4 regions of the Bacillus sp. 11B20 genome follow, and region 4 is predicted to be linked to each of the others. Evidence: riboswitches for the same ligand, from Rfam matches in the RefSeq annotation. Region 4 holds a riboswitch; each other region holds the start of a gene.
What was found. Region 4 has a riboswitch for S-adenosylmethionine ahead of ACN6NB_RS18205 (sugar ABC transporter substrate-binding protein). Riboswitches for the same ligand answer to the same signal wherever they lie in the genome.

Region 1 (4,088 bases), on a different contig from region 4:
CTAAAAGCGCTGAAAGACACGTATCCTGATAAGCCCGTCTACATTTCGATGGAAGAACGAATGGGCTGCGGAATTGGTGCGTGCTTTGCATGTGTCTGTCATACCGATCAGCTCGACAAACCTTACGTCAAAGTCTGTCTTGATGGACCTGTTTTTAAAGCAGAGGAGGTGGCGTTGTCATGCTAAACGTTGAGTTACCGGGATTATCTTTAAAAAATCCAATCATCCCTGCATCAGGCTGCTTCGGGTTCGGGAGAGAATTTGCATCCTTATATGACCTATCATTGCTAGGCGGTATCATGATCAAAGCCACAACCCTTGAACCGAGATTTGGCAATCCCACGCCAAGGGTAGCCGAGACAGGAGCTGGTATGCTTAATGCAATCGGCCTTCAAAATCCGGGTCTAAAAGGCGTGCTTGAAAATGAGCTGCCTTGGCTTGAACAATTTGATACACCTATTATTGCGAATGTTGCTGGCTCACAGGTTGATGATTATGTGGAAGTAGCCAAGCAAATCAGCCAAGCAAAAAATGTTCATGCCCTTGAACTGAATATTTCTTGCCCAAATGTGAAAACAGGCGGGATTGCCTTCGGTACAGATCCAAATATGGCGGCGTCATTGACAAAAGCGGTCAAGGAAGTCTCGTCTGTACCTGTCTATGTCAAGCTGTCACCTAACGTAGCAAATATTGTGGAGATTGCTCAAGCGATTGAAGCTGCTGGAGCGGATGGACTCACCATGATTAACACATTAATCGGTATGCGTTTAGATTTAAAAACAGGGAAACCCATCCTTGCCAATAAAACAGGTGGATTATCAGGACCAGCTGTCAAACCGGTCGCTGTGCGCATGGTACACGAGGTGAGTCAAGCGGTTTCTATTCCGATTATCGGGATGGGCGGAGTGCAAAGTGCTGAAGATGTACTTGAATTTTTACTAGCAGGTGCAAGTGCAGTAGCTGTCGGCACAGCCAATTTTGTAAATCCATTTATTTGCCCGGAAATTATTGAAGAGCTGCCAAATGTGTTAGCAGCATATGGTTATTCATCTGTAGAGGAATGCATCGGAAGGAGCTGGAAACATGAAGCACTTGCCCATCATCGCGCTTGATTTTCCATCAGGGAAGGACGCGCTTGCCTTTTTAGACCCTTTTGAAGGGACACCATTATTTGTGAAGGTCGGCATGGAGCTGTTTTACCAAGAAGGACCTGCCATTCTTGATGCGCTGAAAGAAAAAAATTGCCGCATTTTTCTTGATCTAAAATTACATGATATTCCAACAACCGTGCAAAAAGCGATGAACCGGCTTGCTGCACTTGGTGTTGATTTGGTCAATGTGCATGCTGCTGGCGGGAAACGAATGATGCAGGCTGCGTTAGAGGGACTTGAAAGCGGAACCCCTGCCGGACAAAACCGCCCGGGCATCATTGCAGTGACCCAGCTGACTAGTACGTCAGAAGACATGATGAGAAATGAATTACTCATTGACCGTCCGCTGCAAGAGACTGTTATCCGGTACGGACAATTAGCATATGAAAGTGGGCTAGACGGGGTTGTTTGCTCTGTTCATGAATCTAAAGCACTTCATGAACATATTTCACCATCCTTTCTCACTGTAACGCCAGGAATTCGCTTACCGAATGATCAAACCGATGACCAACAGCGCGTGGCGACACCGGCCTATGCAAAAGAGCAAGGTGTTTCACAAATCGTTGTCGGAAGATCAATCACAAAAGTTGATAAACCAATAGAAGCCTATCATCAAATTTTGAAAGAGTGGGAGTGACTGCCAGATGAAATCAAAAATCGCGAAACATCTATTACAAATCAAAGCGGTCTCATTAAAACCAGACGAACCGTTTACATGGGCGAGCGGTATAAAATCACCGATCTATTGTGATAACCGCCTGACATTGTCATATCCACAAGTGAGACACGACATTGCTGAAGGTCTAAAAGATTTGATTCTCACTCATTTCAAGGGAGCAGAGGTTGTCGCGGGTACTGCAACAGCAGGCATTCCTCATGCGGCATTAGCAGCAGACCGCTTGAACATCCCGATGTGTTATGTCAGAAGTAAGCCGAAAGCACATGGAAAAGGAAATCAAATTGAAGGGGCCGTATCAAAAGGCCAAAAGGTTGTCGTTGTAGAAGACCTTATTTCCACAGGAGGCAGTGTACTTGAAGTGGTCGCTGCTCTTCAAGATGAGGGCTGCGAGGTACTAGGAGTTGCCGCGATCTTCACATACGGACTGCCAAAAGCAGCGGCAGCATTTCAAGAAAAAAATATTCCATATGTCACCTTAACAGACTATGACACATTGACAGACGTGGCACTTGAATTGAAAGCGATTGAGCCTGCTGCGATGAACAAACTAAAACGCTGGAGACAAGATCCTTCCTCTGAATCTTGGATGGAAGAAACGGTCTGAAAAGTGAAAGCCCATCGTTAACAAAAACTGTGCCTGCCCGCACAGTTTTTTTGTTTAGGTAAAAATAGTAAAATAGACTCAAATTTTAATAAAAACTAATCCTATCAATAAAGTCGGGTTGACTTTTGTTTGAATTGTGTTAATATTTAAGACAAATTGAAACTCTTATCCAGAGAGGTGGAGGGACTGGCCCGATGAAACCCGGCAACCTGCGATTCGCAAGGTGCTACTTCCTGCAAAATGATTCTATTTTGAAAGATAAGGAAATCGTGAGCTTCCTCATCTTTCTTTCGGACTGAAAGAAAGTTTTTTTATTTTAACGGTGAGGAGGAAGAGGAGATGGAAGTGAAACAAAATCAGGATGAGGACTTAGTAAAGCATATGCAAGAACTGATTGGGGATATGAAATTCGGTTCAATTACGTTAATTGTTCAGGACGGTCAAGTGATTCAAGTGGAAAAGAACGAAAAAATTAGATTGAAGTAGTGCGGAAAAAAGCAATATGAGCTGTACTCCGGAAGGGGAGAAATCATGTTAACTTATGAAAATTGGCAAGAGCCGTCCATTACATTTCAAGAAGATGATTTGTATAAAGGAGCCCTGTCTGTACTGAAATGGGCGTACGGTCATTATGGTGACCAGCTCGTATATGCGTGCAGCTTTGGGATTGAGGGCATCGTTCTGATTGATCTGATTGCAAAAGTAAAAAAAGATGCGAAAATTGTCTTTTTAGATACAGGTCTGCATTTTAAAGAAACATACGACACAATTGATGCAGTAAAGGAAAGATACCCGGGTTTAGACATTGAATTGAAAACGCCTGAGCTGACGGTTGAACAGCAAAATGAGCAGCACGGTGAACAATTATGGAAAACAAATCCTCAAAGCTGCTGCCATATGCGTAAGGTCATTCCTTTGCAAGAAGCCCTATCTGGTTATCCAGCTTGGCTTTCCGGTTTAAGAAGAGAGCAGTCACCAAAACGAGCAGGGACGAATTTCTTAAATAAGGATGAAAAATTCAAATCAGTGAAAGTATGTCCGCTTATCCATTGGACGTGGAAGGACATATGGAGATATGCATCTAGAGAAGAACTTACTTATAATCCGCTGCATGACCAGGGATATCCAAGTATCGGCTGTGCACCGTGTACACAGCCAGCATTTACTGCAGATGATCTGCGTTCTGGCAGATGGTCAGGCACAGCAAAGACAGAGTGCGGATTACATGAGTAAGGGAGCATAATGTATGGAAATCGCCGCAATTTTATTTAGTCTATTCTTTGCTTTAAACATAGGCGCAAGCGGAGCAGCTGCTTCTATGGGCATTGCGTACGGGTCAGGCGCGATTCAAAAGCCCATTTATGCGCTCAGCGTTTGTGCAGTTGGGATTTTAGCAGGTTCAGTGATTGGCGGCGGTGAGGTCGTCAAAACGATCAGCTCTGGTATTATGCCAGAATCAGTCATTACACTTGAAATCGTTTGTATTATCATTGGTTCTGCTGCACTATCACTTTTCATAGCGAATCTGATGGCGATCCCTTTATCAACAAGTGAGGTCACAGTAGGGGCTGTGGTTGGTGTGGCCGTCGCGTATAAAGTATTGTTTGTGAAATCCATTTTAGTGATTGTGGCATTTTGGGTGATCATCCCGATT
Region 2 (4,088 bases), on a different contig from region 4:
TGCTATAGTGAAGGTTTTCATGACTTTTTTCATAGAAAAAATCCATTATTTAAGACAAAAATAAAAAAGTGAGCAAATGCTCACTTTTAGATCATTGACAAAGGGCTAAAATGAACTTTATTTTAGAACTTTGTCTTCTTTTCAGCGTGACCTGAAAACCTTTGCAGTCTAGGAGGGACGAGTACCGGAGCGGAGCGAATTTGACATTCGTGAGTACTGGCACGCAGGACTGACACCGAATGCGAGGGTTTGTCTGCACGCTGAAGTGAGCAAATGCTCACTTTTTCTCGTATGTCCAGCCTTCTTTTTGGTAAACGAGATCATTTTTCATCAGATGACCTAGTGCTCGTTTAAAGGCGGCTTTGCTCATTTGAAATCTTTCGCGGATATCCTCTGGATCACTTTTGTCTCCGTAAGGCATGGCGCCGTTTCTTGTTCTCATATAGGTTAAAATTTCTTCTGCATCGACAGATAATGCATCCTGTTTTCTAGGAAGCAGAGAAACGTTCACGGTTCCATCCTCTTTCACTGCAATAACGCGTCCCGTAACGGTCGATCCTAGTCTTGGCTCTTCTTTTCGTTCCGTGCGGTGAATAAACCCTCGCACACCTGTATCTGTCAGCATAAAAGAACCTGTCGCAATTAAACGATAGATTGTTCCAGTGATTTCTTTGTTCATTAAGGTTTCTGGTGCCTCAGTAAACAATTCACTGATCACGTCTTCTGTGGCTGGTTTTGCGAACATTCTGCCGTAACTTGTGACTTTCAGCATACAGTAGAGTTTGTCTCCTTTTTTCGGCCATGCTTCCTCAAATGGCGGGAGGTGTTCTGTTGCAACAAGTGCATCCTTTGATAGTCCAACATCGACAAATGCACCCATGTCTTCTACCACGTCTACAACTTGTACCCAGCCATATGTATGTGCGTTAATTGTAGGGATTTTCATTGTGGCAGCGAGTCTTTCTTCATGATCTACATATAAATAGACCTCTACTTCATCTCGGTCATCAAGATCCTCTGTCATTTCACTGCGGTGCAGGAGAACCGAATCTTCACCATCTGTCAAAAAGTAGCCGTATTCCATTTCGTTCTCTATTTGCAAGGTCAGTTGCTCACCTGGTCTCATGTTCTCTTCCTTCCTATCTGCCCATAAAAGAGCGTTCGTTCATCTTTTGATTCACTTTATTCTACTATACTTCTCCCCGCATGAACATCTCTAGTTCTGTTAGCTAAAGTGGACAAACTGGTCACGATTTATACCGCAGCCGGCTGAACTCTTTGCCTCATCTCTTCGATAAAGTTTCTTCTTCGCCTATTGGCATGATAAAATAGACGCAATATCAATACTTGGAGGTCATGTGTGATGGCAAAAGAAAGCTCATTTGACATTGTATCGAAAGTCGAACTGCCTGAGGTGCAAAACGCTGTTCAAGCAGCGCTGAAAGAAATTAAAAACCGTTATGATTTTAAAGGAAGTAAAAGTGACATTTCTCTCGAAAAAGAAGAACTTGTTCTCATTTCTGATGATGACTTCAAGCTTGAGCAGCTAAAAGATGTACTTGTGACAAAGCTTATCAAACGAAATGTGCCAACTAAAAACATCGATTACGGAAAAACCGAGCATGCTCTTGGCGGTACAGTACGCCAGCGTGCGAAGCTGATCAGCGGGATTGATCAAGACAACGCTAAAAAGATCAACGCACTCATCAAGCAGTCTGGCATCAAAGTGAAATCACAATTTCAGGATGACCAAGTGCGTGTGACAGGGAAAAATAAAGATGATTTACAAGAGGTTATTTCTCTTATGCGTAAGGCTGATTTGCCGATCGATGTCCAATTTATAAATTTTCGATAAATTTCAAATTTTCCATTGATTATTTTTGCATTTTTCGTTACAGTTGATGGAAGTTCAATTCATTGACATGTTCATATTGCTTTCTTATCAAGAGAGGCAGAGGGACTGGCCCTGTGAAGCCTCAGCAACCGGTGTAGTAGAAATCTATTTTCTATGACCAAGGTGCTAAATCCAGCAAGCAACTGCTTGGAAGATAAGGAGAAGAATTACGATACAGCCAAAAAGTCTTCTTCTTATCAGAAGGCTTTTTTTGTTACATAGAAATAAGGAGGAATACAATGGGCCTATTACAAGACTTACAAAATCGCGTACTGATAGCTGACGGAGCGATGGGAACACTTTTATACTCTTACGGCATTGACCGCTGTTTTGAAGAATTAAATTTATCGAAAGAGGATGAAGTGAAACGCGTGCACGAAGCTTATGTGCAGGCAGGCGCTGACATCATCCAAACGAACACATACGGTGCGAATTATATTAAACTATCCCGCTACGGCTTAGAGGAAGAAATGAAACGCATCAATACAAAAGCGGTACAAATTGCAAAAGCAGCCGCTGGCTCTGCTTATGTTCTCGGAACAATTGGCGGCATTCGAACGTTTAACAAAAATGCCTACTCTATAGAAGAAATCAAACGAAGTTTTAGAGAGCAGCTGTACATCCTATTAAATGAAGAGCCTGACGGATTATTGCTTGAAACGTATTATGACATAGAAGAAGCGAAGGCTGTTCTCCAAATTGCTCGCAAAGAAACGACTCTTCCGATTGTCATGAATGTCTCTATGCATGAACAAGGCGTTTTGCAGGATGGTACCCCGCTGAAGGATGGTTTATCTGAGTTATCATCTCTTGGTGCAGATGTCGTCGGCATCAACTGCAGGCTGGGCCCTTATCACATGATTCAGGCACTCGAAGGCGTTCCACTTTTAGAAAATTCGCATTTATCTGTCTATCCTAACAGTAGTCTCCCCTCTCTTGAAGAAGGCAGACTCGTCTATGATACTGATAACGATTATTTCCGAAAAAGTGCACTTGAATTTAGAAATCAGGGCGCACGCATTATCGGAGGCTGCTGTGGAACAACACCTCAACATATTAGCACAATGGCTGAAGCGGTCAAAGATTTAGCACCGATTACTGAAAAAGAAGTGAAGGTGTTAAAAGAAGAAATCATTTCCATCCAAGATCAGCGCACTGAACCAGGTCTTGATGAGCTGGCTGTGAAAAAACGATCGATTATCGTAGAGCTCGATCCACCGAAGAAGCTGAACTTCGAAAAATTTCTCGTTGCTGCAAATGAATTAAAGAATGCTGGCATTGATGCGTTAACGTTAGCCGATAATTCTCTTGCGACTCCGCGCATTAGCAATGTCGCTTGCGGCGCATTATTAAAGCAGCAGCTTGATATGCGTTCTCTTGTTCATATCACATGCCGCGACCGTAATTTGATTGGGCTACAATCCCATTTAATGGGGCTCGACACCCTTGGATTAACCGATATTTTAGCGATCACAGGCGATCCATCTAAAATTGGAGACTTCCCAGGTGCAACATCTGTCTATGATTTAACCTCCTTTGATTTGATTCGTCTCATCAAACAATTTAATGAAGGCCTTTCTTTCTCAGGAAAGCCTCTTGGCAAAAAGACCAATTTTTCAGTGGCTGGCGCGTTTAACCCAAATGTGCGTCATATAGATAAAGCGGTCAAACGTCTTGAGAAAAAAATCGAATACGGCGCTGATTATTTTATTTCACAGCCTGTTTATTCTGAAGAACAGCTTGTGAAAATTCATGAGGAAAGCCGCCACTTGGATAAACCAATTTACATCGGCATTATGCCGTTAACAAGCAGCCGAAATGCAGAGTTTATTCATCACGAAATTCCCGGCATCAAATTATCTGATTCTATTCGTGACATTATGGCTAAGGCTGGCGAGGATAAAGAAAAGCAGCGAGCAGAAGGTTTAGCGATTGCCCGCTCTTTATTAGATACAGCCTGCGAATTGTTTAATGGCATTTATTTAATTACTCCTTTCCTTCGATCAGATTTAACAGCAGAACTGACCACCTACATCCATCAGAAAGAAAAGGAGTCTAACATCCATGTCAACTATCACTGAACAGCTCAAAAAACGCATCCTCGTCCTTGATGGTGCAATGGGCACAATGATTCAAAACGCCAACCTGACAGCAGAGGAATTTGGCGGAGAAGAGTATGAGGGCTGTAACGAGT
Region 3 (4,088 bases), 590 kb from region 4:
TTTTTGAATTTTAGGTTCTTTGGGTTTTCTTTAATGTTCTTTACTGTTGCGTTGATTGTATCAACCTTTGGATCAAGCTTGATGACACCAGCATTTTGCAGAAGGGCAAGCATACGACCTTGTTCAGCTACGTTGTTTGTCATGATGATTGTTCCGCCGTTTGGAATATCTTTTACTGATTTGTATTTCTTAGAGTAGATACCGAAAGGCTCAAGGTGAACCGCACCAGCACTCACTAGGTTATAATCTTTGTTTGATTTATTTTCTTCGTTTAAGTAAGGGATATGTTGGAAAAAGTTCGCATCCACTTCTTTTTCAGCTAACGCTTTGTTGTACATTTTATAATCGCTAAGTACTTTCACTTTTAAATCGTAGCCTTTTTCTTTTAGAAGTGGTTTTGCTTCTTCAAGAATTTCGGCATGCGGCGTTTTTGAAGCGGCAACCGTAATGGTTTTGCTTTCACTTGCGTTATTAGATGAACCGCACGCAGCTAAAATACCTGCAAATGCTAGAAATAGTGCACTTAGAATCAATTTCTTCATGAATAAATCCTCCCTTAACGTTTATCAATTTTATTTGTAATCAAATCACCGATTATTTGAATAATAAAGACGATGATCAGAATAAACACAGTGGCTACAAGTGTGACATCTGTATTACCAGATTGGTACCCTTCCACATAGGCGAGGTCACCAAGTCCGCCTGCTCCAATTGCACCTGCAATCGCAGTAGAGCCAATTAGAGCAATCGCTGTTACGGTAATACCTGAAATAAGGGCTGGCAATGATTCTGGCAGTAATACTTTGAAAATGATTGTCGACGTTTTTGCTCCCATTGATCGTGCTGCTTCAATGACTCCTTTGTCTACCTCACGCAGTGCAATTTCGACAAGACGTGCATAGAATGGAGCTGACCCTATGACAAGGGCAGGGAGTGCTGCATTAGGACCAAGAATCGTATGCATTAAGAATTTCGTGAACCCTAGTAAAAGAATAATTAAAATGATAAAAGGAATCGATCTGAAAATGTTGACGACAGCGCCGATGACAGCATTAATCGGTTTATTTTCCCAAAGACCGCCTTTACTCGTTAGAAAGAGTAATAGTCCAAGGATAATACCAATGGCAAAGGCAAATGCCAATGAAATCAGTGTCATATACACCGTTTCACCTGTTGCACTCCAGATGACGTCTAAATCAACGTTCGGAAACCATTTCTCAAACATGTGTCATCACCTCGATTTCAACCTGTTTGCTTTGGATATAGGCGATGGCTTTTTCTACCTCAGTCTCTTCTCCATTAATGTGGATAAAGAGTGTTCCAAACGCGCCTTCCTGCGTTTGAGAAATCTTCCCTTGAAGGATGTTCACATCAACATGAAACGATCGAATGATTTCTGTGATCAGTGGCTGCTCGGCAGAATCACCGATAAAGGACAACCGTACGACCTGACCTTCTTTTACTCGCTCTAGGACGTGCTCGATTGTTTCTTTCGCTTCCTCTGGTTCCGCAAGCTGTTTCACAAATCGCTTCGTCATTTCTTCCTTTGGCTGTCTGAAGACGCGTAATACTTCGCCTTCTTCAACAATACGTCCATTTTCCATGACTGCGACGCGATGACAAATTTTGCGAATGACGTGCATTTCGTGTGTAATGAGCACAATCGTGAGCCCTAGTCGTTTATTAATATCGGCCAAAAGCTCAAGGATTGAATCGGTCGTTTGCGGATCTAGCGCAGATGTCGCTTCGTCACATAGAAGAACCTTTGGATCATTCGCTAATGCTCTCGCAATGCCGACACGCTGTTTTTGCCCGCCGCTAAGCTGAGACGGATACGCATTTTCTTTTCCTTCTAAACCGACCAATTTAATCAGTTCATTCGCACGCTCTCTCCGTTTCGATGTCGGTACACCTGCGATCTCAAGCGGGAACATAATGTTTTGTCTCACCGTTCTTGACCAAAGTAAATTAAAGTGCTGGAAGATCATGCTGATTTCTTGTCTTGCTTTCCGAAGTTTCGCATTCGATACTTCATTGATCCGGTTGCCTGCCACTTCAACAATTCCTTCTGTTGGCAGCTCCAGACCGTTTAATAGGCGAATAAGCGAGCTTTTTCCTGCACCGCTATACCCGATAATTCCGAATATTTCACCTTTATCAATATCCAAGTTGACGTCTTTCACGGCATCAACATTTCCGCTTTTTGAATGATACGTTTTTGATACATTCTGTAAATGAATCACAGTCTGATCACCTGCTTTCTTGCTGAATCTATAGGTTTCCATCACATACGTTATTTATTCTTCTTTCTGTCATGACTCTAGCCTGACGTCAGGTCAGTAAAAAAGACCTAACTGCAACGCAAGCAGAAAGGCCTTTTATGTCAATTACGCCTTTCTCTCATCTTTCAAAGCGCTGCGGCTTTGAGTGAATTGGCACCAATTTCAGCTATGCTGACGGTTGCCGGGTTTCATAGGGCACGTCCCTCCACCTCTCTTAATAAGAGAAAATATGTTGTTTTATGTGATGTTCATGTTTTTACTAACGTAGAATATCATGCTATCTGAGATATGTCAACGCTGTAAATCGCTAATTTCCAAGTAAACAACTACGTTATCATTTTTCGAAAAAAACCGTTCGTCAGCCAAAGCACTGCCTCTAGTCTAAGGAGCGCACGGAATGACCCTTTGACTTTGACTTGTCCTCTGCTGATTAACTGCTGTAAGGACATATCTCCATCTAATAATTGTAGAATCTCTTTCCTCTCACCATAAAAGATGAGATCCGATAACTCAATTGCAGGTAGTTTCTTCACTTCACCACGTTCATCCACAATCAATGTACAAGAGTCAGTTTCCGCCTCAAATGTAATCTTCAAGGATGATGATGAGAGCAGCGGTTTTAATAATAAACGCTGCCCTGTGTTACCATGGGCTTTCACATTTTCCACATGTATAACCTCCCTGTCATTTGGTTATACATAACATTTCTCTACAAACATCTTCTTGTCCTTTATAAATAACTCGACAAATTTTCAAATGAATTTCTTGAAATATGACAAAAAACCGCTTTATTTAGCGGTTTCAATCATTTCATGAAGATATGGAACTGAGTGAAAGGCATAGCCTTTTTGCACCAATTCTCCTTTTTTAAACAGTAGAAAGCAAGGAACACTCTCGATCTCAAATGCTTTTGCAAAGCCTGGTGAATAGTTTAAATTGTTTTCGTAAAATGGTACATCCGGCTGCATGGCGTCTACGACTGCCAGCATTTTCTTTGCCAGCTGGCATGTTCCGCAAAACGGTGTATATAAGTATAAAAGAAATAAATCGTCCTCTATCTCTTTGAATTCGTGTTCTTCAATCTCTTTCATAATACGTCCACCCTCATAAATATTTCGAATGAACATCAATGTTTGCAGCTAATAGGATAGATGCAATGTGGGCTGACGGTGAAGCGGCCACTTCGCGGTACGTTCTGTCGACAAAAAGATGAAGTGCTTCAGGGAATTCTTTTCGAAATTGCTTCCGCAGTTTGTCGCCTGCATCGTCACTGTCTGCTAATATGTAAACGTCTTTCCCCACTAAATCGTCCACAAGCTGGTCCAGCTTCGATGTACTGATCGTGCCATTGGTGCAAATGATGGTAACAGGTTCACTTATGACTTCTTTCAGCTTTTGTTTGTCTGTTTTACCTTCTACAATGATGACCTTTTCTATCTCGACATTCATCACGATCACCCGGCCCTTTTGACGTTGATTCACTTCTTCCTTAGATTACAATCTTTCATTCAGGTTGTAAAGATTGGGCGCCTCGTCATCAAAAAGACTGCAGTTTTTGTTCACTGCAGTCTCCTCTGTGATTAGCACCACCCATTTTCATCGTCACAGTCTACATATTTTTCTGTCCCATCGGTCAATGTATCCGTTAGACGATAAAAACGATTTTGATCATAGGAATATCCCGATTTCAGCTCATATTGGTTTTCACTAATCATTGTGCCAATCTCTTCATTTTGATGATAAAGCACCATGCCGCTTTCTTTGAATCGTCCAGTGACATGCTCTGTTATATCCACCTGTTCTTTT
Region 4 (4,088 bases):
ACATTGTCATATTTTAATCCTCTTTTTTTTAACCGATAAAGGAAGAAGAGAAGGGAAAGGAGCAAACAACAAGATGAAACGAGCGATACCGAGCATTTTACTCATTGTATTCATGTCCATGATCAGCTTTGGCTGTCAGGCGATGACAGAGGAAGCTGGTGCTAAGCAAAGCACAGCTTATTACGTAGCGGTAAACGGAAACGACAAAAACCCGGGAACAAAGCAAAAACCTTTCCGCACGCTGAAAAAAGCAGCAAGTATGGCGAAGGCTGGGACAACCATTTACATGAGAGGCGGTACATACAAAGAGAAATTGATTGTCCGTCATTCCGGAACAAAGAAAGCACCCGTTGTCTTTCAAGCTTACGGAAAAGAAAAACCTGTGATTAGCGGGGCATCCCTTAAAGGAAATCAAGCCGATGGCGGTCTTGTCACGGTCGATCAAAAGAGTTACATCACCCTCAAAGGCCTGACTGTAGGACATCTTAAGACGAATAAAGAAGATTTAACACCAGTTGGTATTTTCATCAAAGGAAGCGGTAAAGGCGTAAAACTGCTCAATAACCGAGTGTATGACATTCAGACGAAACATGAAAATGGAAATGCACATGGAATTGCTGTCTATGGGACAAAAGCTCCTGCAGCAATAGAAGACATTGAAATCAAAGGAAATACCGTTGAAAAATTAAAACTGGGCTTCAGTGAAGCGCTTGTGCTAAATGGAAACGTCAAAAAGTTCCGTGTGACACATAACACGGTCCGGCACACTGATAATATTGGCATTGATTTAATTGGTTTTGAGAACGTAGCACCCTCTAAAAAGTATGATCAAGTTAGAAATGGAGTCGTCTCTAGAAACAAAGTATATGAGATTACGAGTGCAGGGAACCCAGCCTATGGAAGCGACATCTCCGCTGGCGGAATTTATGTTGATGGCGGAAAAGACATTGTGATCGATCATAATATCTCACATCACAATGACCTGGGGATTGAGGTCACAAGCGAACATAAAGGAAAAATGGCAGATCGCATCCGCATCGAACACAATCAAGTATATTTAAACCGTTATACAGGTATTTCTATTGGCGGCTATGATAAGAAGCGTGGCGGTACAACCAATACGACGATTTCACATAATATTTTGTACAAAAATGACACAGCCGGCTTAGAAGGCGGTCAATTGCTAATGCAGTATCAAGCAGTGAACAATCGAATCACGAATAATATCATGACGGCTAGCGCCTCGCATTACTTAGTCGTGAATCTTTATCAAGTGAACCAAAAGAATACCTTCCAGAAGAACGTTTATGATGACCGCAAAGGTGCGAAAGCATCACAGTGGATTTGGCGTGGGAAATGGATGGAAGGCTACAAAACCTATCTCTCTAAAAGCGGTCAAGATAAAGGATCAGCACATCTCAACCCACAATTTGTGAATGAGAAAAAATATGATTTCCGTCTGAAGAAATCATCACCTGCTAAGAAAATCATCGGAAGTTAATGATATTTTAGAAATTTTCAAAAAAGTCATTGACATTGATGTGACATCACATTAAAGTAAAGAAGACATTTCAACGAAAACAAATTTCATAACGGATCTCTTATCAAGAGAGGCAGAGGGACTGGCCCTATGACGCCCAGCAACCGTTTCTATTGTAGAAATTGGTGCTAATTCCTGCAAAGCTGTTACAGCTTTGACAGATAAGAGAGGAAGACTTCCCGATACATGTTTCATGCAACGGTGATCAAGCCTCTCTTTCCAAGAGAGGCTTTTTTTCGTCTCTTTTTCGAATCAAATGCCTGTTTTTACAGGCGTATTACCACATTTTTACCTAGTTTTCCGATGTGAAAAATAAAAACAACTTGAGGAGGAACAGCAATGAAGCGTAAGCATTTTACATCATTTCTTGTCTTATTAACGGCATTAACCGTCCTATTATCTGGCTGCGGCACTGGATCAAGTGCAGGCTCAAAGGCAAATGCAAACGAAAAAGTCTCTTTTGACAATGTACCGAAGCGATTTGCAAAGGGACAGGGGGCAAAAATTAAAGTGATCCGCAAAATTGGAGGAGACGATCATACAGCTCAATTTTTAGCTGGAACGAAGGCAGAAGGTGAAGCACTCGGCTTTACGGTAGATGTCTACACCGCCAATGGTGATACAGCGAAGTTTCATGATGCCATCTCTCAGGCGCTGGAAGAAAATTATGATGGCTTTATCATCTCTCACGGGGACGACGAGGCGACAGTCGCTGATGTGAAAAAGATCACAGCGAAAGGCATTCCGGTTGTAGCGTTTGATTCGAATCCTAAGCTAAAGGACATCAAAGGGGTCACAGTGACGTCTCAAGATGACGAACAATTAGCGAAAAAATCATTAGACGCGCTCGTGGCTGATTTTAAAGGAAAAGCAAATATTGCGTACCTGTGGGTAGATGGATTCCCGCCAATGGTGAGACGAAACAAGGTCTATCAAGAAACGCTTAAACAACATTCAGGGATCAAGGAGCTTGACCGCTTTGGTGTAGCCTCTTCTGATACGTCTGTTCAAACGCAAAATGCAGTAGCAGCCATGCTGAATAAGTATCCAAAGGGCAAACTGGACGCTATTTTTGCCACATGGGATGCCTTTGCCATTGGGGCAGCAAGAGCGTTAAAGGAAGCAGGAAGAACAGAAGTGAAGATTTATGGGATTGATGTGTCAAATGCTGATCTTCAAGAAATGACAGCGAAGGACAGTCCATGGAAGTACACAGCAGCGGTTGATCCGAAGCTCATCGGCGCAGTCGACGTGAGGATTCTTGCGAAGAAAATAGCTGGTGAGAAAACACCATCTTCCTATGACCTTGAGGCCTCTCTCATCTCGCAAAAGCAGCTTCAACAAGCAGGAAAAGCCATTAACATGGTCAATCTTGCAGACGAGGTGAAGGGATTCGGTTCATCGACTGCTTTTGAGGAAGACTGGATGAAGACCTTGAAGAAGCATTATACAAAATAAGCGACGTGCACTCTCTTTCCATAGAGGGTGTTTCGTTTTTCAGATGATATCAAGAAAAGGAGGACACCTATGACAGCGCCGCTTGTTCGTATGAAAAATATTTCAATTGAATTCCCAGGGGTCAAAGCTTTAGATCAAGTGAATTTCACATTAAAAAAAGGGACGGTCCATGCACTAATTGGAGCGAATGGTGCTGGGAAGTCCACGTTAATGAAAGTTCTTTCTGGCGCTCATTCCCACTTCGACGGAACCATCCACATCAATGGCCAGGCGGCAACCATTCAAACCCCAAAGGATGCATCCTCATATGGTGTGCAGACGGTTCATCAAGAAGTGGATACGGCTCTTGTTCCCTACTTAAGTGTTGGCGAGAATATGATGATGCATGAGATTGAGAAAAAAACATTTGTCAGCTGGAAAGAGCTGCATCGCAAGGCGGCTCAGCTATTAAAAGAAATGGACATCGACATCTCCACAAAACGACTTGTCAGCGATCTGACCCTTGCTGAAAAACAGATGGTGCTCATTGCTAAGGCCGTTTCCATTCAATGCAGCATTTTAATCTTAGATGAACCAACAGCTCCGCTTAGTCATGCAGAAACAAGCAAATTATTCTCAATGATTGATCGGCTGAAACAGTATGGGACAGGGATCGTGTTTATCTCTCATCGCATGCCCGAAATTTTCACCATCTGTGATGAACTGACAGTGATGCGAAATGGAACGGATGTTGCAGCTCACCTTGTCAAAGACACAAATCCGCAGCAAGTCATTGAAGAAATGCTAGGTGCGCCATTAGAGGAACAATTCCCGTCTCGCAAACCTTTGAAGGATGCACCTATTGTGCTTGAAGTGAAAGAGCTAAACGATCAACACAAATTAAACAACATTCACTTTTATGTCAAAAAAGGAGAAATTCTCGGGATCGCAGGACTTGTCGGTGCTGGAAAAACAGAATTGTGCAAAACCCTTTTCGGTGCCTCAGAAAAAAAGACGGGGACTGTGCAGCTGCATGGTCAAACCATTCACATCACATCGCCTCATCAAGCTGTGAGAGCTGGAATAGCCCTTGTGCCTGAAGAGCGGAGAA

Region 1: another riboswitch for S-adenosylmethionine. It lies ahead of ACN6NB_RS07350 (DUF2292 domain-containing protein); the one in region 4 lies ahead of ACN6NB_RS18205 (sugar ABC transporter substrate-binding protein).
Region 2: another riboswitch for S-adenosylmethionine. It lies ahead of ACN6NB_RS05225 (bifunctional homocysteine S-methyltransferase/methylenetetrahydrofolate reductase); the one in region 4 lies ahead of ACN6NB_RS18205 (sugar ABC transporter substrate-binding protein).
Region 3: another riboswitch for S-adenosylmethionine. It lies ahead of ACN6NB_RS15095 (methionine ABC transporter ATP-binding protein); the one in region 4 lies ahead of ACN6NB_RS18205 (sugar ABC transporter substrate-binding protein).

The regions. Positions count from the first base shown of each region.
Region 1 covers NZ_JBLZWZ010000007.1:602,505-606,592, forward strand. The annotation lists gene ACN6NB_RS07330 (dihydroorotate dehydrogenase electron transfer subunit) at 1-186, shown strand, start outside; gene ACN6NB_RS07335 (dihydroorotate dehydrogenase) at 180-1,112, shown strand; gene pyrF (orotidine-5'-phosphate decarboxylase) at 1,084-1,788, shown strand; gene pyrE (orotate phosphoribosyltransferase) at 1,796-2,434, shown strand; SAM riboswitch class I at 2,597-2,699, shown strand; gene ACN6NB_RS07350 (DUF2292 domain-containing protein) at 2,816-2,920, shown strand; gene ACN6NB_RS07355 (phosphoadenylyl-sulfate reductase) at 2,966-3,667, shown strand; gene ACN6NB_RS07360 (inorganic phosphate transporter) at 3,681-4,088, shown strand, end outside.
Region 2 covers NZ_JBLZWZ010000007.1:206,052-210,139, reverse strand. The annotation lists gene ACN6NB_RS05235 (CvfB family protein) at 278-1,126, opposite strand; gene ACN6NB_RS05230 (YajQ family cyclic di-GMP-binding protein) at 1,364-1,855, shown strand; SAM riboswitch class I at 1,937-2,055, shown strand; gene ACN6NB_RS05225 (bifunctional homocysteine S-methyltransferase/methylenetetrahydrofolate reductase) at 2,134-3,975, shown strand; gene metH (methionine synthase) at 3,959-4,088, shown strand, end outside.
Region 3 covers NZ_JBLZWZ010000009.1:179,636-183,723, forward strand. The annotation lists gene metQ (methionine ABC transporter substrate-binding lipoprotein MetQ) at 1-542, opposite strand, end outside; gene ACN6NB_RS15090 (methionine ABC transporter permease) at 557-1,225, opposite strand; gene ACN6NB_RS15095 (methionine ABC transporter ATP-binding protein) at 1,218-2,243, opposite strand; SAM riboswitch class I at 2,398-2,506, opposite strand; gene ACN6NB_RS15100 (SCP2 sterol-binding domain-containing protein) at 2,609-2,950, opposite strand; gene ACN6NB_RS15105 (thioredoxin family protein) at 3,071-3,373, opposite strand; gene ACN6NB_RS15110 (toprim domain-containing protein) at 3,387-3,731, opposite strand; gene ACN6NB_RS15115 (YusG family protein) at 3,863-4,088, opposite strand, start outside.
Region 4 covers NZ_JBLZWZ010000009.1:766,922-771,009, reverse strand. The annotation lists gene ACN6NB_RS18210 (DUF1565 domain-containing protein) at 74-1,501, shown strand; SAM riboswitch class I at 1,599-1,708, shown strand; gene ACN6NB_RS18205 (sugar ABC transporter substrate-binding protein) at 1,880-2,998, shown strand; gene ACN6NB_RS18200 (sugar ABC transporter ATP-binding protein) at 3,068-4,088, shown strand, end outside.